3 regions of the Streptomyces sp. NPDC058240 genome follow, and region 3 is predicted to be linked to each of the others. Evidence: riboswitches for the same ligand, from Rfam matches in the RefSeq annotation. Region 3 holds a riboswitch; each other region holds the start of a gene.
What was found. A riboswitch is a leader RNA that binds a small molecule or an ion and turns the genes downstream of it on or off. The one in region 3 is predicted to bind cyclic di-AMP.

Region 1: it holds a riboswitch for cyclic di-AMP, as region 3 does, so the genes downstream of both, ACFVX4_RS28295 (transglycosylase SLT domain-containing protein) here and ACFVX4_RS13445 (transglycosylase family protein) in region 3, are expected to answer to the same signal.
Region 2: it holds a riboswitch for cyclic di-AMP, as region 3 does, so the genes downstream of both, ACFVX4_RS38185 (peptidoglycan DD-metalloendopeptidase family protein) here and ACFVX4_RS13445 (transglycosylase family protein) in region 3, are expected to answer to the same signal.

Annotation. Positions count from the first base shown of each region.
Region 1 is NZ_JBHVWT010000023.1:36,950-42,311, forward strand. It holds gene ACFVX4_RS28280 (DinB family protein) at 1-420, shown strand, start outside; gene ACFVX4_RS28285 (DUF305 domain-containing protein) at 463-723, shown strand; gene ACFVX4_RS28290 (ABC-F family ATP-binding cassette domain-containing protein) at 810-2,480, opposite strand; cyclic di-AMP (ydaO/yuaA leader) riboswitch at 3,118-3,304, shown strand; gene ACFVX4_RS28295 (transglycosylase SLT domain-containing protein) at 3,309-3,797, shown strand; partial or broken gene ACFVX4_RS28300 (FAD-dependent monooxygenase) at 3,837-4,733, opposite strand; gene ACFVX4_RS28305 (TetR family transcriptional regulator C-terminal domain-containing protein) at 4,743-5,156, shown strand; gene ACFVX4_RS28310 (hypothetical protein) at 5,174-5,362, opposite strand, start outside.
Region 2 is NZ_JBHVWT010000064.1:14,833-20,194, forward strand. It holds gene ACFVX4_RS38180 (SGNH/GDSL hydrolase family protein) at 1-695, opposite strand, end outside; gene ACFVX4_RS38185 (peptidoglycan DD-metalloendopeptidase family protein) at 885-1,805, opposite strand; cyclic di-AMP (ydaO/yuaA leader) riboswitch at 1,809-1,965, opposite strand; gene ACFVX4_RS38190 (alpha-galactosidase) at 2,262-4,358, opposite strand; gene ACFVX4_RS38195 (tyrosine-protein phosphatase) at 4,584-5,362, shown strand, end outside.
Region 3 is NZ_JBHVWT010000005.1:307,344-312,705, reverse strand. It holds gene ACFVX4_RS13460 (DUF501 domain-containing protein) at 55-588, opposite strand; gene ACFVX4_RS13455 (septum formation initiator family protein) at 648-1,118, opposite strand; gene eno (phosphopyruvate hydratase) at 1,243-2,532, opposite strand; gene ACFVX4_RS13445 (transglycosylase family protein) at 2,819-3,586, opposite strand; cyclic di-AMP (ydaO/yuaA leader) riboswitch at 3,590-3,761, opposite strand; gene ACFVX4_RS13440 (transglycosylase family protein) at 4,062-5,024, opposite strand; gene ACFVX4_RS13435 (cytochrome P450) at 5,130-5,362, opposite strand, start outside.

The sequences.
Region 1 (5,362 bases), on a different contig from region 3:
CTGCGAGCGACGCTCGGCACGTCGACGGTCTCCCTGGGCGGGCTGCTCAAGCACCTGGCCTGTGTCGAGGACACGCATTTCGCCCGGTTGCTGCTCGCGCGGAAGCCGGGGGCTCCGTGGGACGCGGTGGACTGGGACTCCGATCCCGACTGGGAGTGGCGAACGGCCGCCGAGGACACCCCCGAGCAACTGATGGTGCTCTGGCGGGGTGCCGTGGAGCGCTCCCGCGCCATGGTCGCCGAGGCGCTGGCGGACGGCGGCCCGGGGCACATCGGCCGGTACACCACATCCAGCGGCGAGTCCCCGAGTCTGCGGCGCGTCCTGATCGACATGATCGAGGAGTACGCCCGTCACATCGGCCACGCCGACCTCATCCGGGAGTCGGTGGACGGTCTCGTAGGAGAGGACCCGCCGCGGTGACACCGCGTCCGCCGGACGGCCGCCACCGGTGACATGCCCGGGATGGACCACGGCTCGGACGGTTCGGGAATGCCCGGAATGATGTCCGGCAAGGACATGGGCGACCTGGCGGCCGCCAAGGGCAGGGACTTCGACAAGAAGTTCGCCCAGCTCATGATCGGCCACCACCGGGGCGCGGTCACCATGGCCGAGGACGAGCAGAAGAACGGCGACAACGCCGACGCGAAGAAGCTCGCCGGCGTTGTCGTCACGGCTCAGACCGCAGAGATCGAGCAGATGAACAAGATCATCGACAGGCTCTGATCCCGGCAGGGGTGCGGGCCTCCCTCGCATGGCGGTCCGGATGACGTCATGCGAAGGCCCGCACCCCCTCGGGCCTCTCGTCCGGATCAGGCCGGGCTCGCGTGCTCCGGCGTCGCCAGCAGATCGCCCACCTCCTGTGCGGTGGTCTCCCGGAGCTCCTCCGCGACCAGCAGCCACCGGGTGATGCCGACCGATTCGAGGAACGGCAGATCGTGACTGGCGATCAGCAGTGCGCCCTCGTAGGACTCCAGCGCACCGGTCAGCTGCCGCGCGCTGGCGATGTCGAGGTTGTTGGTCGGTTCGTCCATCATCAGCAGCTGCGGGGCCGGTGCGGCGAGCATCGTCGCCGCGAGGGCGGCGCGGAAGCGTTCGCCGCCCGACAGCGTGCCCGCCGGCTGCTCCGCGCGCTTCCCCCGGAACAGGAAGCGCGCGAGCTGGGCACGGATGTGGTTGTCGGTGACCCCGGGCGCCATGCGGGCCACGTTCGCCGCGACGCTCAGCTCCTCGTCCAGCACGTCGAGCCGCTGCGGAAGGAACCGCGTCGGCACGAAGGTCCTGGCCTCGCCGGACAAGGGGGCCAGCTCACCGGTGATCGTGCGCAGCAGGGTCGTCTTCCCGGCGCCGTTGCGACCGACGAGCGCGATCCGCTCGGGTCCCTGCACCCGGAGACTGCCCTCGCGCAGCCTGCCGAACCGGGGGCGCAACTCGTGCAGGTTCAACACGCTGCGTCCGGCGGGCACCGCCGTGTGGGGAAGGCTCACGCGGATCTCGGCATCGTCGCGGATCGCGTCCGCGGCCTCCTCCCGGCGCTCGCGTGCCTCGCCGAGCCGCGCCTCGTGGACGCCTCGAAGTTTGCCCGCCGACTCCTGCGCGGACCGCTTGCGGCGGCCGGCCAGGATCTTCGGGAGGCTCCCCTCGGCCTCGATCTTCCTGCCGGTCCTCTGGCGCCGGGCCAGTTTCACCTGGGTCTCCTCCAACTCGCGTTTCTGGCGGCGCACATCGGCCTCCGCGGCCCGCAACATCCGTCCGGCGGCCTCCTGTTCGGTGGCCACGGCCTCCTGGTACGCGGACCAGCCACCGCCGTACCAGTTCACGGACCCGGCGCGCAGTTCGGCGATGCGGTCCACGCGCTCCAGCAGTTCGCGGTCATGGCTGACCACGACCAGTACGCCCGAGCGCCAGGAGTCGACGGCCTCGTAGAGCCTCCGGCGCGCGAACATGTCGAGGTTGTTGGTGGGCTCGTCCAGGAGGAGGACATCGGGACGCTCCAGCAGCAGCGCTGCCAGGCGCAGCAGGACGGTCTCCCCGCCGGACAACTGGCCGACGGTGCGGTCCAGTTCGACGCCGCCGAGTCCGAGTGAGCCCAGTGTCGCCAGGGCCCTTTCCTCCACGTCCCAGTCGTTGCCGATCGTCTCGAAGTGCTTCTCGTCGACATCGCCGGCCTCGATGGCACGCAGCGCGTCGCGCCGTTCGGCGATGCCCAGGGCCTGGTCCACCCGCAGTGTCGTGTCGAGGGTGATGTTCTGTGGAAGGTGGGCGAGGCTGCCGCCCACGGTCACCGAACCCTGGGACGGGCGCAGTCGACCGGCGAGCAGCCGCAGCAGTGTGGACTTGCCCGCGCCGTTGGTGCCGACGAGACCGATGCGGCCCCGGCCGATGCTGAACGAGAGTCCGTCGAAGACCGTCGTGCCGTCCGGCCACCGGAAGGACAGGGCCGAGCAGGTGAGGGAGGCGTGGGGGGTGGTGGGTGTCGCCATGGTGTTCCTCGCATTCGCAAGCGTGGTGATGGGGGCTTCGTATGCGAGCACCACGCGGCGACCGAGCAGCAGAGAAAGGTGCGGCGTCCGGAAGACAGAGGGACGGCTCATGCACCGAGGTCGCATCCACGCGGGGTCACGGGCAGCGCGGAGCACTGCTACAGCGTGACGGGCGTACGGGCTGTGCCGTACGGCGCGATGTTCGCGAACCTCAGATGCGCAACGTCCACCTCTATCGGAGACAACAGGACATCAAAACCATAACCACGGGGAGGAGCGATGGCAATGCCTCCCGGTTTCGGGTGGGGGCCCGGGCGTGGGCCTCGGACGACGACGCGTACGTCCTGTATGAGCGATCCAAGGCGGTTGACCTTTTGGCCGATAAAGGGTCATTTGGCGCAATTGTGACTTTCGAGCGTGGGGCGATATGCCCCTTTTGGTATTTCGTGGCGCGAGTCACGTTCGAGCCCTCGGGTGTCGCACCGTGCAATTCGGTTCCCTTTCCGCGCAAGGAAAGCGGACCGTTCGATGTGAGGTGGATTACCCCGATTCTGATGACTCGATCTTGTAAGTGAATTGCATTCGGAAATTAGGGGCTTGTCCCTTTCGGTCCTTCTCGCCTACGGTCACCGTCAATCCGGACGGAACGCCGAATCCTGCCGCCGTCCGGCAATCCCACCCACTCGTGTACGGCAGGAGCGGGGAACCCAGGTAAGCCGCCGATCCGGTATCCGGAACGGCTCGGGGTGAAGTCGCATTCGTGTGCGGCCAGGCATCTCCAGCCCGAACCCGACAGCTCACCTCGCAGGCGACGGAGAGGAATCCATCATGACCTCAACGGGTACGTACCGTCGTCGCAGGCCCACCTCGCTGACCAGGGGCTTCATCGCCCTGGGCACGGGTGCCGCCGCACTCATGCTTCCGCTGATCGGTGCCCACGCCGCCTCGGCGGCGCCGGCGCAGACCGTCAGTGCCGCCGCGCCGACCGCGGCGTACACGGACGATCTGGACGGCTGGATCAAGGAGTCGCTGGCCGTCATGGCCCAGCACGGCATTCCCGGCAGCTACAACGGTATCCATCGCAACGTCATGCGCGAGTCCTCCGGTAATCGCCTCGCCATCAACAAATGGGACTCGAACGCCGCCGCCGGAACGCCGTCCAAGGGCCTCCTCCAGATCATCGATCCGACGTTCCGGGCCTACCACGTGCCCGGCACGGCGATGGACAGCTACGACCCCGTCGCCAACATCACGGCAGCGTGCAACTACGCGGCCGCCAAGTACGGCTCCATCGACAACGTCTCCGGGGCCTACTGACATACGGAACGAACGGTCTCCGGGCCGTCGCCCCCGCGGTCACCCCGGCCGCGGGGGCGTCCAGTCGGCGTGGCGCAGGATCGTGCGGACGGTGACGCGGGACGGTGCGAGGCGCAGTGCCGTGTTGCGCAGCGCGACGGCCGCCGGCCGGGACAGCCGCTGACCCATCCGGCCGGCCTGGCGGGCGGCTCGGGCGACCGACTGGCTGCGGGGCCGGCGTTCGGCGTCGTAGCGGCCGAGCGCCGACTCGACAGTGGGCTCGGTGCGGAGCGCGGCGGCCAGTGTCGCCGCGTCCTCCAAGGCCTGGCACGCCCCCTGGCCGAGGTTCGGTGTCATGGCATGGGCCGCATCGCCGAGCAGGGCGACCCGGCCCACCGCGTAGGAAGGGAGCGGGACGACCAGTTCGTCGACGTCATGGTGCAGGACGGCGTCGGGCCGGGTCGCCGCCAGCAGCGCGGGAATGGGGTCGTGCCAGCCGCCGAACCTGCGGCGGACCTCGGCGAGGGGATCCGAATGGCGCACACCGGCAGGGGCGTTGAGCACCGCGTGCCACTCGGCCCGGCCGTCCGTGAAGGCGATGTGGCCGAACTCGGCCCCCGGCCCCCAGGTGAGCTCGAAGTCGGCACTCAGGTCGACCGGGGACTCGATGATGGCGCGCAGCACGGTCGAGCCGCTGTAGGCCGGACCGGGGTGCCCCGGGAAGAGCTGGGAGCGCAATCGGCTGCCGATGCCGTAGGCGGCCACGACCAGATCCGCGTCGAGGCGGGTGTCACCGGCGGTGAGGCGCACCCGCGAGGAGTCGGAGCGGTCGACGGACGTCACATCGAATCCGACGAGCAGGGACTGGCCGAGGCGGGGATGCGCGGCCTGACCCACCGGGCCGTGGACCGGGCGGCGGACCTGCCGCCGGGCACCACCTCGGCGTACTTCCGTACCCGGTAGGCGCTGCTCACCGGGCTCGTGCGGCGGCTCGTCGCCCTCGACCAGGCGGAGCTGCAGGCGGCCGGCGAGCAGGCGGGGATGCCGCGCGACGCCGACGAACTGACGGACGGGCTCGCCGGCTTCGTCGAGTGGCGGCTGGCCGGTCGGGGTCGGCAGAGGTCGCTCGCCCGCTACGCGTGCGCGGTCGAGAGTGTGCGTCACCCGGAGCTGCGGGAGATCCTCGTGCCGCGCGAGAACGCGGCACGCGAGGCCGTGCGGGTCTTCCTGGACGCGCAGGGCGTGGCCGACGCCGAGGGCCGGACGCTCACGCTGCTGGCCTGCGTGGACGGGCTGGTGTTCGACCGGCTGGTGGGCGGCGGGGGAGTGCCGAGGGACGAGATCGCGGGGCTGGTCGCCGCCGCGCTCCGCGACGCGTGATCGTCGACGCGCCGGCGTCACTCCTGGGCGGGCTCCGCCGCCTGCTCCCGGGCGGGGCGGGGCGGCACGGGAACGGTGGCCGCCTCACCCTTCCGGACCGCCTGCACCACCGCATCGTGCAGACGACGGCTGTCCTCCTCCGAACAACACGGCACGGGACTGCCCGACATGGTGAACCAGTCGATCGCACCCGTGTACTGCACGGT
Region 2 (5,362 bases), on a different contig from region 3:
GGCCATTCCTGGTCGGGGTCGGCCGGCACATCGATGCCGAGGACCTGGGCGGCGCGCAGCGCGACCCTGGTGTGTCCCTCGGCCGACAGATGGAGCCGGTCGTCGTCCCAGGCACGCCTGTCCTGGACGGACCGCAGCGACCACAGGTCGAGGACCGGGCAGTCGTAGCGGTCGGCGATGGCCCGTACATGGGCGGTGTACGTGGCGATCTTGCCGCGCAGATGGCGCAGCACGGGAACGCCACGGGTGTCGAAGCCGGTGGTGACCATGACCGTGCCGACCGCTTCGGTCAGCTCCGCGACCGCGCGCTCGAAGCGCTCGGCCACGTCGTCGGGGTCGGTGCCCGGCCGGATGATGTCGTTGCCGCCCGCGCAGAAGCTCACCAGGTCGGGTGCGAGCTCCTTGGCGCGCGGTACCTGCTCCTCGACGATCTGGTCGAGGAGGCGTCCGCGTACGGCGAGATTGGCGTACCTGAAATTCCCGTGCGCGGAACCTTCGGCGCCCGTCGCCGCATCGGGGTCCGGGAGCTGGTCCGCGAGGAGGACCGCGAATCGGTCCGCCCAGCCGACGAAGGTCCCGTCCGGGCCGGGGTCGCCGACTCCCTCGGTGAAGCTGTCGCCAATCGCCGCGTACGACCCGATGACGCCCTGTCGGTTGATGACGCCACGTTGATTTTTTCTCGAATCGTCTGCCACAAACGCTTATCCTGCACCGCCGAATGTGACCTACGCGACCGTAATATGGGGTTGACGGGTGGTGAGATAGACCACCCGGTCAGGTTTTGGTAAAGGGGGAATAAGCGGAAGGGGCGGTGCGCCGCCGCGCACCGCCCCTTCCGTGTTGCTCAGGTCATGCTTTGTTGCTCAGCTGCCCGGCCGTTCCGCTCAGACGTAGATGCCGTGCGAGGCCAGGAAGGCGATCGGGTCGATGTCCGAGCCGTACGCCGGGCCCGTGCGGACCTCGAAGTGCAGGTGCGGGCCGGTGGCGTTGCCGGTGGCGCCGGAGAGGCCGACCTGCTGACCGGCGCTCACGGCCTGGCCCACCGAGACGGAGAGGGAGGACAGGTGGCCGTACTGCGAGTAGTGGCCGTCGGTGTGTTTGATGACGACCTGGTTGCCGTACGCGCCGCCCCAGCCGGCGGCGACGACGGTGCCGGAGGTGATGGCCTTCACGCTGGTGCCGGTGGAGACGGGGAAGTCGATCCCGGTGTGGCTGCCGCTGGACCAGTTGGAGCCGGAGGCGCGGTAGTTGGTGGTGTGGTTGCCGGGGACCGGGTGGACGTAGCCGGAGCCGCTGCTCTGGGCGGCCGGGGCGGAGGCCGGGGCCTTGGACTGCGGGACGGCGGTCACGGACTTGGCCGGGGCGGACTTCTCCGCGGCCTTCGAGGGAGCCGAGAGCGCCTTCGACGGGAGGGACGAGCCGGTGCCGGCACCGGTGGGCGCGGCGTCGCCGGTCGCCTTGGCGCCGAGGGTCAGCTTCATGCCCGGGAAGATCAGGCTGGGGTCCTTGCCGACGACCTTGCGGTTGTCCTGGTACAGCTTCTCCCAGCCGCCCTTGATCTTGTGCTCGGCGGCGATCTTCGACAGGTAGTCGCCGGAGACGACGGAGTACGTCGTGGTGGCGGCCTGCTTCTGCGCGACCGGCTCGGCGTGCGTGGCGGCGGCCGGGGCGGCCTGGTCCGCGGCGTGGGCACCGGTGGCACCGAGCAGCGGCAGCGCGAGGACGGCGCCACCGGCGCCTGCCGCGGCGACGCCACGGGCGATGGGGCCGAACTTCGGACGGCGGTGCTTACCCGATATGGGCATGGCGTATTTCCTCTCCGGCGCCTGCGAGGTGAGCTGTCGGGTTCGGGCTGGAGATGCCCGGCCGCGCTGAGCGCGACTTCACCCCTAGCCGGCCGGATTTCTCCGGTCGGCGGCTTACCTGGTTCCCCCGCTCCTGCCACGCGATGAGTGGATGTGAATTCCGGGCGGCGGCAGGATTAGGCGGTCCGTCCGGATTGACGGTGACCGTAAGCGAGTCGGGACGACGAGAACAAGCCACAGGTTCCATGCCGAAATCCGCGCCGGGAAATCGGCGCGGAATTCCGGTCACACTCCGTGGATTAAGGATCTTGGCTTTCCGCGCCGCGTACGGAATGCCCAACTCGCCCGTCACCACACACCGTCACGGATATGATCCCGCTCACGAGGCGGCGATCATCTCCCGTACAAGCGGGCCATATTCAGACAAAGGCCCGCATTACGGACATGCCCTGTCCGTCACCCCCGCCGGAGCCTCAGCACCCGCGCGTCGAGATCGCCCCGAAGTCCGCTGTGCAGCCCCTGGTGCAGCAGTGCCGAACCGTGGTGCACGGCCCCCGTGTCCAGGCAGGTGTACGTCGCTTCGGGATCGAGCCCGCGCAGCCGCAGGGCCGGGGGCCGCTCCCCGTATCGCTGCGCCTCCAGCCACATCAGGACCACGGTCTCCACCCCGTGGACGTACTGGACCGCGCTGAGTCCGCCCCGCGGCTCGCGCAGCCGGTACAGCGCGCCGTGCTGCACGACCGGCCGGATCTCCTTGTAGAGCTCCACCCAGGTCCGCGCCTCGGCCAGCTCCTCCTCGCCCCATTCGGTGAGGTCCCCGCCGACCCCGAGCACACCGGCCATGGCACTCACGAAGCGGAAGCGCAGCGAGCTGACCCTGCCGTTGAGCTGGTGATTCGGGCTGTCGGTGACCCAGGCTGCCATCACCCGGGCCGGGTGGATGTGGCCGAAGCCCTCCTGGATGGCGAGACGGTCGAGCGGGTCAGTGTTGTCGGAGGTCCACACCTGGTCCGTACGGGACAGAATCCCCAGGTCGACCCGGCCGCCGCCGCCCGAGCAGGACTCGAACGCGACCGTGGGATGCGCGGCCCTGAGCCGGTCGATCAGCGCATACAGGCCGTTCACGTGCTCGATCCAGAGCTTCTGCGGGTACTCCTCGCCCGGCCAGCCAGCATCGGTGAAGCAGCGATTGAAATCCCATTTCACATAATCGACGGGCGTGCCGGAGAGCAGCGTGTCCAGCTGCTCCCAGAGATATGCCTGCACATCGGGGCGGGCCAGATTGAGCACCAGCTGGTTGCGGTACTCCGTCCGCGCCCGGCCGGGGAAGTGCTGCACCCAGTCGGGGTGCGCGCGATAGAGCTCACTGTCGGCGTTGACCATTTCCGGTTCGACCCAGATGCCGAACTGCATGCCGAGCCCGTGCACTTCGTCGGCGAGCGGCTTCAGCCCGCCGGGGAAGCGGTCCGGATTCGGCGTCCAGTCGCCGAGCCCGGCCCGGTCACTGGTCCGCTGCCCGAACCACGCGTCGTCCACCACGAACAGCTCGACGCCCATCGCGGCGGCGCGCTCTGCGAGAGCGCGCTGCTGGTCCAGCGAGACGTCGAAACCCGTCGCCTCCCAGGAGTTGTAGAGCACCGGCCGCGGGTTCTCCGCGTCCGGAATCACATGGGCCAGCTGCCAGGCATGCCAGGCGCGGCTGGCCCCGCCGAACCCCTGCCCGCTCCACAGACCGGCGAATACGGGCGTGGTGTACGACTCCCCCGGTGCGAGCCGCAGCAGCCCGGAGTCGTCGTAGCCGGCGCCGCCGGTGATCTGTACGAGCCCGTCGGGCAGCCGCTGCACGGAGATCCGCCACGACCCGGACCAGCCGAGCGCACAGCCGTACACCTCACCGCTCTCCTCGGTCGCCGCGCCGTCGGCGTCCAGCGCGACCCACGGCAGGTACTGGTGGCCGGTGTGGCCGCGCCGGCTGGAGATGACGCTCTCGCCGTGGATCAGCTCCGCCCGTTCCAGCCGCGACTCCGCCGCCCAGCGTCCGTGCAGCCGGCTCAGCCGCCAGCCGTCGCGGGCGGGCAGCGACCAGGCGGCCGCGTCGGCGCGCAGCAGTTCCAGCGGCGGCCCGTCCGGCCCGGCATGGGCGACGGTGGTCCAGCGCTCCACAACACCGGAGTCGTCCCGCATCCGGTAGTGCAGGGTGAGGGCTAGCCGGTGCACGGAGTCGGTGAAGCCGATCCGCAGTTCGTCCCCGTCCACCACGGCGGCGGCGAAGGCCCACTCGGTGCCGCGGACCTGCGGGGTGCGTACCGAGAGTGCCGGGCGGACGAACCTGGGGCCGCCCTCCACCGGATATTCCTCACGGCCGTCGAGGTGGGACTCGAAGGCCCTGAAGGGCAGCTCCGGCGCCGCGGCCAGTGCCTCGGCCGCCGCGAGGGAGATCCTCGGCCCCCAGTGCAGATGGACCAGCTCGTCCTGCTCGGTCAGTCGCAGTGCGTAGCTGCTGCTCGCCCCGGTGAGCAGCCAGGTCCGGCCGGTGTTGCCCGTCTCGATCATCGCATCCCCACATTCCAACAGTTCCGCACATCATCGACCATCGGCGGGGCATGGGCAACGGCCTGGCAAGGAATTCACCGGGCGGATTCACCGCGGGAGCAAAGGAGTTCGCCCAGGTATCGACAGGGAAAGGCCGAGATGATTGCCTGAGGAATCAATGTCGTATCGTCGCGGGAGTGGCCTTGCCGGCGACTCGCGCCGGCACCAGACACACCAGGAGTCGCTGTGACGCAGCAGTTGCCGCAGATACCGTCGACGGAACCCGAGCTGGCGGGTGTCCGCAACTTCCGCGATGTGGGCGGGCTGCCCACCGTGGACGGCCGACGGGTGCGGCACGGGCGGCTCTTCCGCAGTGGTCACCTCGCACATGCCACCGCCGAGGACGCCTCCTTCCTCGGCGGCCTCGGTCTGCACACGATCTTCGACTTCCGCAACGACGCCGACCGCAGGCTCGACGGCCTGGACGTGGAGCTGCCGGGCGTACGGAATGTGAGCATCCCGCTCTCCGACCCGGCCGACGGCTCGGAGTTCTGGCACATGGTCCGCGACGGCGATGTCGCCCAGCTGCGCTCGATCCTGGCCGACGGCAAGGGCGCGAACCGGATGATCGCCTCGTACTGCTCGATCATCCGGGACCGCACCGCCGAGCACAGCCGGGTCCTGCACGCCCTGGCCGAGGACAGCGTGCCCGCCCTGATGCACTGCGCGGCGGGCAAGGACCGGGCCGGTCTGTCGATCGCGGTGTCACTGCTCGCCGTCGGCGTCGAGCGCGATGCCGTCGAGGCCGACTACCTGAAGTCCAACGACGCCCACCGCCGCTACAAGGTGCGCCGCAGCGACACCTCGGCGGACGGCATGTCGGCCGAGGTGATGGAACTGCTGAATCCGCTCTTCGGCGCCCATGCCGAGTACCTCGCCGCGGCGTTCGCCACCATCGACGAGACCTGGGGCGACACTGAGCGCTACTTCTCCGAGGGCCTGAAGCTCGCTCCCGAGACCCGTGA
Region 3 (5,362 bases):
CTCCGGCGATCGAGGAGCGGGGGTCCGGGGGCGGAGCCCCCGGGAGACGAACGGTCAGCCCTCGTCCGGCGCGCCGCACGGCGAGACGCACGGCCCCTTGCGCCACCACTCCGGCAGCATCGCGATGGCCTCGTCGCCCAGCGGGTTCACCCCGGGCCCCGCGGCCAGCGAGTGCCCGACCAGGACGTGCAGGCACTTCACCCGGTCCGGCATGCCACCCGCGCTCGGGAAGCCCTCCAGCACCTCGATGGCGTCGCGCCGTGCGATGTAGTCCTCGTGAGCGGCCCGGTACGCGGCGGCCAGCTCGGGGTCCGTACCGAGGCGCTCGGTCATCTCCTTCATGACCCCGTTCGCCTCCAGCGTGCCGATCGCGGACGCGGCACGCGGGCACGTCAGGTAGTACGTCGTCGGGAACGGCGTACCGTCCTCCAGCCGGGGCTGCGTCTCGACCACGTCCGGGTTGCCGCACGGGCAGCGGTGCGCGATCGCGCGCAGACCGCGCGGCGGGCGGCCCAGCTGCTGCTGGAACGCGGCGATGTCCGCCTCGGTGGGCGCGGTGGACTCGGTCTGGGGAGGGGGCGTTTCCATGCCTGCCTAGGTTCTGATCGGGCTGCTCGAACTGCGGTTCTGCAGATGGATGAAGAGAGTCAGTCGCGGTCGGCGCTGTCGACGCCGTCCCAGAGGTTGGAGTGCCACGGCCGGCCGGACTTGTCCGTCCTGCCCTCGCGCTCCTTGACCGCGTCGGGGTCGATCACCGTGTAACCGGTCTCCCCGGGAAGAAGGTAGTGCAGGTGCGTGCGGGCCAGCTGCCTGATGTACGCGTCGTCCTGGAGGCGCGCCTTCTCGTCGCGCAGCTCCTCGGTACGGGCCTTGGCCTCCTGCGCCAGGCGCTCCTGGTCGGCGATCTCGTCCCGCTGCGAGACGTACTGCCGCATCGGGTACGCGAGCGCGACCACCAGGGAGCAGACGATGAGCGCGAGGAAGGCCGCCCGGCCGGTGAGCCGTGAGCGGCGGGCCTGACGGCGGTTCTGGGAACGGTAGACGCGGGCGGCGGTCTGCTCGCCGAGCAGCCGCAGCCGGGTCGCGGTGGAGAACCGGTCCCGGTCCTTCGCGGCCATGTCTCCGCCTCCCCACTACGCACGTCCGTCCCCGCACACGGTACGGGACCGGGTGCGGGGACGGACGGACGCCATGGCCTTCGGCCCCTGACGGGCCGAAAGGGATGATCAGCCCTTGCTGTGCCTACTGGTTCGCAGAGCGAAACCGCGGGAACGCCGAGCGGCCCGCGTACACCGCGGCGTCGTCGAGGATCTCCTCGATGCGCAGCAGCTGGTTGTACTTGGCGACGCGGTCCGAGCGGGCCGGGGCGCCGGTCTTGATCTGGCCGCAGTTCACGGCGACCGCGAGGTCGGCGATGGTGACGTCCTCGGTCTCACCGGAGCGGTGCGACATCATGCACTTGAAGCCGTTGCGCTGGGCCAGCTCGACGGCGTCCAGGGTCTCGGTCAGCGAGCCGATCTGGTTGACCTTGACGAGCAGGGCGTTGGCGGAGCCCTCCTCGATGCCGCGGGCCAGGCGCTCCGGGTTGGTGACGAAGAGGTCGTCGCCGACGATCTGCACCTTGGCGCCGAGCTTGTCGGTGATGACCTTCCAGCCGGCCCAGTCGTCCTCGTACAGCGGGTCCTCGATGGAGACCAGCGGGTACGCGGAGACGAGCTCCTCGTAGTACTCGGTCATCTCGGCGGCCGAGCGGGACTTGCCCTCGAACTCGTACTTGCCGTCCTTGTAGAACTCGGACGCGGCGACGTCGAGCGCGAGCGCGATGTCCTTGCCGGGGGCGTAGCCGGCTTCCTTGATGGCCTCGACGATGAGGTCGAGGGCGGCGCGGTTGGACTCCAGGTTCGGCGCGAAGCCGCCCTCGTCGCCGAGACCGGTCGAAAGACCCTTGGTCTTCAGTACCTTCTTCAGCGTGTGATAGACCTCGGCACCCCAGCGCAGCGCCTCGGAGAAGGACTCCGCGCCGATCGGCGCGATCATGAACTCCTGGATGTCCACGTTGGAGTCGGCGTGCGAACCGCCGTTGAGGATGTTCATCATCGGAACGGGCAGCAGGTGCGCGTTCGGGCCGCCGAGGTAGCGGAACAGCGGCAGGTCCGAGGCCTCGGAGGCGGCGTGGGCGACGGCCAGCGAGACGCCGAGGATGGCGTTGGCGCCGAGCGAGCCCTTGTTCTCGGTGGCGTCCAGGTCGAACATCGCCTGGTCGATCAGCCGCTGCTCGGTGGCGTCGTAGCCGACGAGCTCCGGGCCGATCTGCTCGATCACGGCGAGGACGGCCTTCTCGACGCCCTTGCCCTGGTAGCGGTTGGGGTCACCGTCGCGAAGCTCGATGGCCTCGAACGCACCGGTGGAGGCGCCGGACGGAACGGCAGCACGGCCCGTGCTGCCGTCGTCGAGGCCGACCTCTACCTCGACCGTGGGGTTTCCGCGGGAGTCGAGGATTTCCCGGGCTACGACGACGTCGATGGACGGCACGAGGCATCTCCTTCTGGGATATGACGCTGGTTGTGCAGGGTCGCTTTGGCCTTGCGACAAGAGCCTAACCGGCCCGGCCCGCTGAGCCCGACGACCGCCCGACCCCTGGGACGAAAAAGGACCCGAGGGCGCACATTGGCGGGCAAACAGGCAGAAATTTACTGGCCAGTAACTACAACACTTGAACGGTCCGGCGCTCCCCCGAGCACAGACGGCCGAACCCCGGCCCGGCGCGTACGGGGGAATGCGCGCCGGGCCGGGGTGCTCGGGGAGGAGAGAGCCTCGACTACTTCGTCAGGTGCAGCTGCTGACCCGGGTAGATCAGGTCGGCGTTCTTGACGATGTCCTTGTTCAGCTCGAACAGCTGCTGCCAGCCGCCCTCGACCTTGTGGTCGGCCGCGATCTTGCTGAGGGAGTCGCCGGAGACGACCTTGTACTCGCCGTCGCCCTTCTTGACCTTCTCGCCGGTCGGGGTGGTGACGGTCTTCTTCGACTCGGCCTGCGGGGCGGCGGAGCGCTCCGAGCGGGAGGCGGCGGGGGCCTCGGTGCGCTCGCTCTGCCTCGGCTGGGCCGACTGCGACTGCTGCTTCGGGGCGGCCGGGGCGCTCTGCTGCTCGGAGGCGCCGGAGCTCGCGGTGGAGTTCGAGGAGGAGCCGGTGCTGACGCCCGGGTCGACACCGTCGTTGGTCAGGTTGCCGGCGCCGGCGCAGGACCAGGCACCCGGGCCCTGCATGTCGAGGAGCTTCTCGGCGGTGGCGATCTGCTGGGCCTTGGTGGCCAGGTCGGCACGGGCGGCGTACTGCGTACCGCCGGCGGCGGCCCAGCTGGACTGCGAGAACTGCAGACCGCCGTAGTAGCCGTTGCCGGTGTTGATGGACCAGTTGCCGCCGGACTCGCACTGGGCGACGGCGTCCCAGGTGGCGACGGAGGCGGCGGAGGCGCTGGTCGCACCCATCAGGGGCACGGCGACGGCGGCACCGGCGACACCGGCGAGCGTGGCGATACGGACGGCCTTGGACGGGCGGCGGTGCTTGCCCTTGCTGGAAAGCAGCATGGAACTTCTCCTCACCGACGCCTACGAGGTGAGCTGTCGGGTTCGGGCCAAGTGAGTTGCCCGGTCGCACGTCCTAGCACGCGACTTCACCCCAAGCCGGTCCTGATGCGTCTTTCGACGATCGGGCCCGGCGCTTACCTGGGTCCCCCGCTCCTGCCTACGGCGCTTTACGCGTCTGTTCCCTTCGACCGACGGCAGGATTCGGCGTGACGGTCGACGGGGCCCGCGGTGCGAGCGGTTCCGACCGTAAACATACGCAACCCTCACATTCAAAGATGGACACATCGGACAATCAACCCGTACTTGCATCTGAAGAACCGTCGTTTCCGCAGGTGGGACGTGATGCGGAAGGGCCTCCCAGGCGCGACACGCCAGTTGACGCAAAGAGACCCATGTCTCACTTACGCATAAGCGGACATAGGTCCCTGAACTACCCCGATTTTTGAGGTGCTTTTAGTCGATTATCAGACTGCTCTCACTGGGCCTTCACATCGAGATCGAGGCTCTGGCCAGGGAGGATGAGGTCCGGGTCGGAGCCGACGGCACCCTTATTGGCCTCATAGAGCGCGGGCCAGCCTCCGGGAACCTTCTGTGCATCAGCAATCGACCAGAGGTTGTCGCCGGGCCGGACGGTGTACGCGCCGTCAGCCGCCGGCTCGGCCGTGTCGCGCGCGCCGTTGCCGCCACGGGAGGCGTGGCGGCCCGACTCACGGCCGCCGCCGTCCGTGTCGCGACTCCCCGCGGTGGCCGGCGCGCCGCGGTGCTTGCCACCCGCATCACTGGACGAGTCGGGTGAATCGGACGTGTCACGGGGCGCACCGGAGGACGCTCCGGGAGACGGAGTGGTCGAAGCCGAGGGCTTCGGGGACGGCGAGGCCTTCCTTGACGGCTTGTCGGCCCCGTCCGAGCCGTCCGCACCGTCCACGGCGTCCGAGCCGTCCGAGGCGCTCCCGGACGGCGTGGCGTCGTCGGACGGGTCCGCCGACGCGTCGTCAGCCGGCTTCGCGCTCCCGGTCGGGTCGTCGGCGGGAACGGAGCCCGGGTCGACCCCCGGCGGCGTCCCGTCCACCGCGAGGCCGGAGATGACCGCACAGCTGGGCCAGGCCCGCGGGCCCCGGTCATCCAGGACCTTCTCGGCCACCTCTATCTGCTGCGCCCGGCTGGCGAGGTCCGCGCGCTCCGCGTACGCCTCACCGCCGTACGCCTTCCAGGTCTCCGGCGAGAACTGCAGGCCGCCGTAGTAGCCGTTCCCGAAGTCCGCACTCCACGCGCCGCCGCTCTCGCACTCGGCCACCCGGTCCCAGGTCGTGGCGTCGGCCGCGTGCGCACCGGACGCGCCGAGCAGCGGGATGGCGATCGCCGATCCGGTCACGCCCGCGGCGACGACGATGGCGGGTGCCTGACGGGGGCGACGGTGTCTGCCGTTCGCGGAGCCCATGGGGTTGCCTTCCGTGTGACTGACATGTGACTGGTGAGTCGAACGGTGAACCTAGCGGGACTCGAACGCGCGTCACAAGTCGATGCAGCGCAGATCACGCGAAAGTCACAGAACTGACGGAGTGTCACTTCTGGTGGTCGCGGGCCCCGGCGTGAACTCCACGGGGAGCGTGCGAAGTCCACGCATGATGAGCCCGCCACGCCACCGCAAATCGGTAGGTTCCACCGCAAGTCGCAGGTCCGGAAGGCGGTTCAGAAGCGTGGCGAGCGCGGTCTGTCCCTCCAGCCGGGCGAGCGGCGCTCCCAGGCAGTAGTGGATGCCGTGCCCGTATCCGAGGT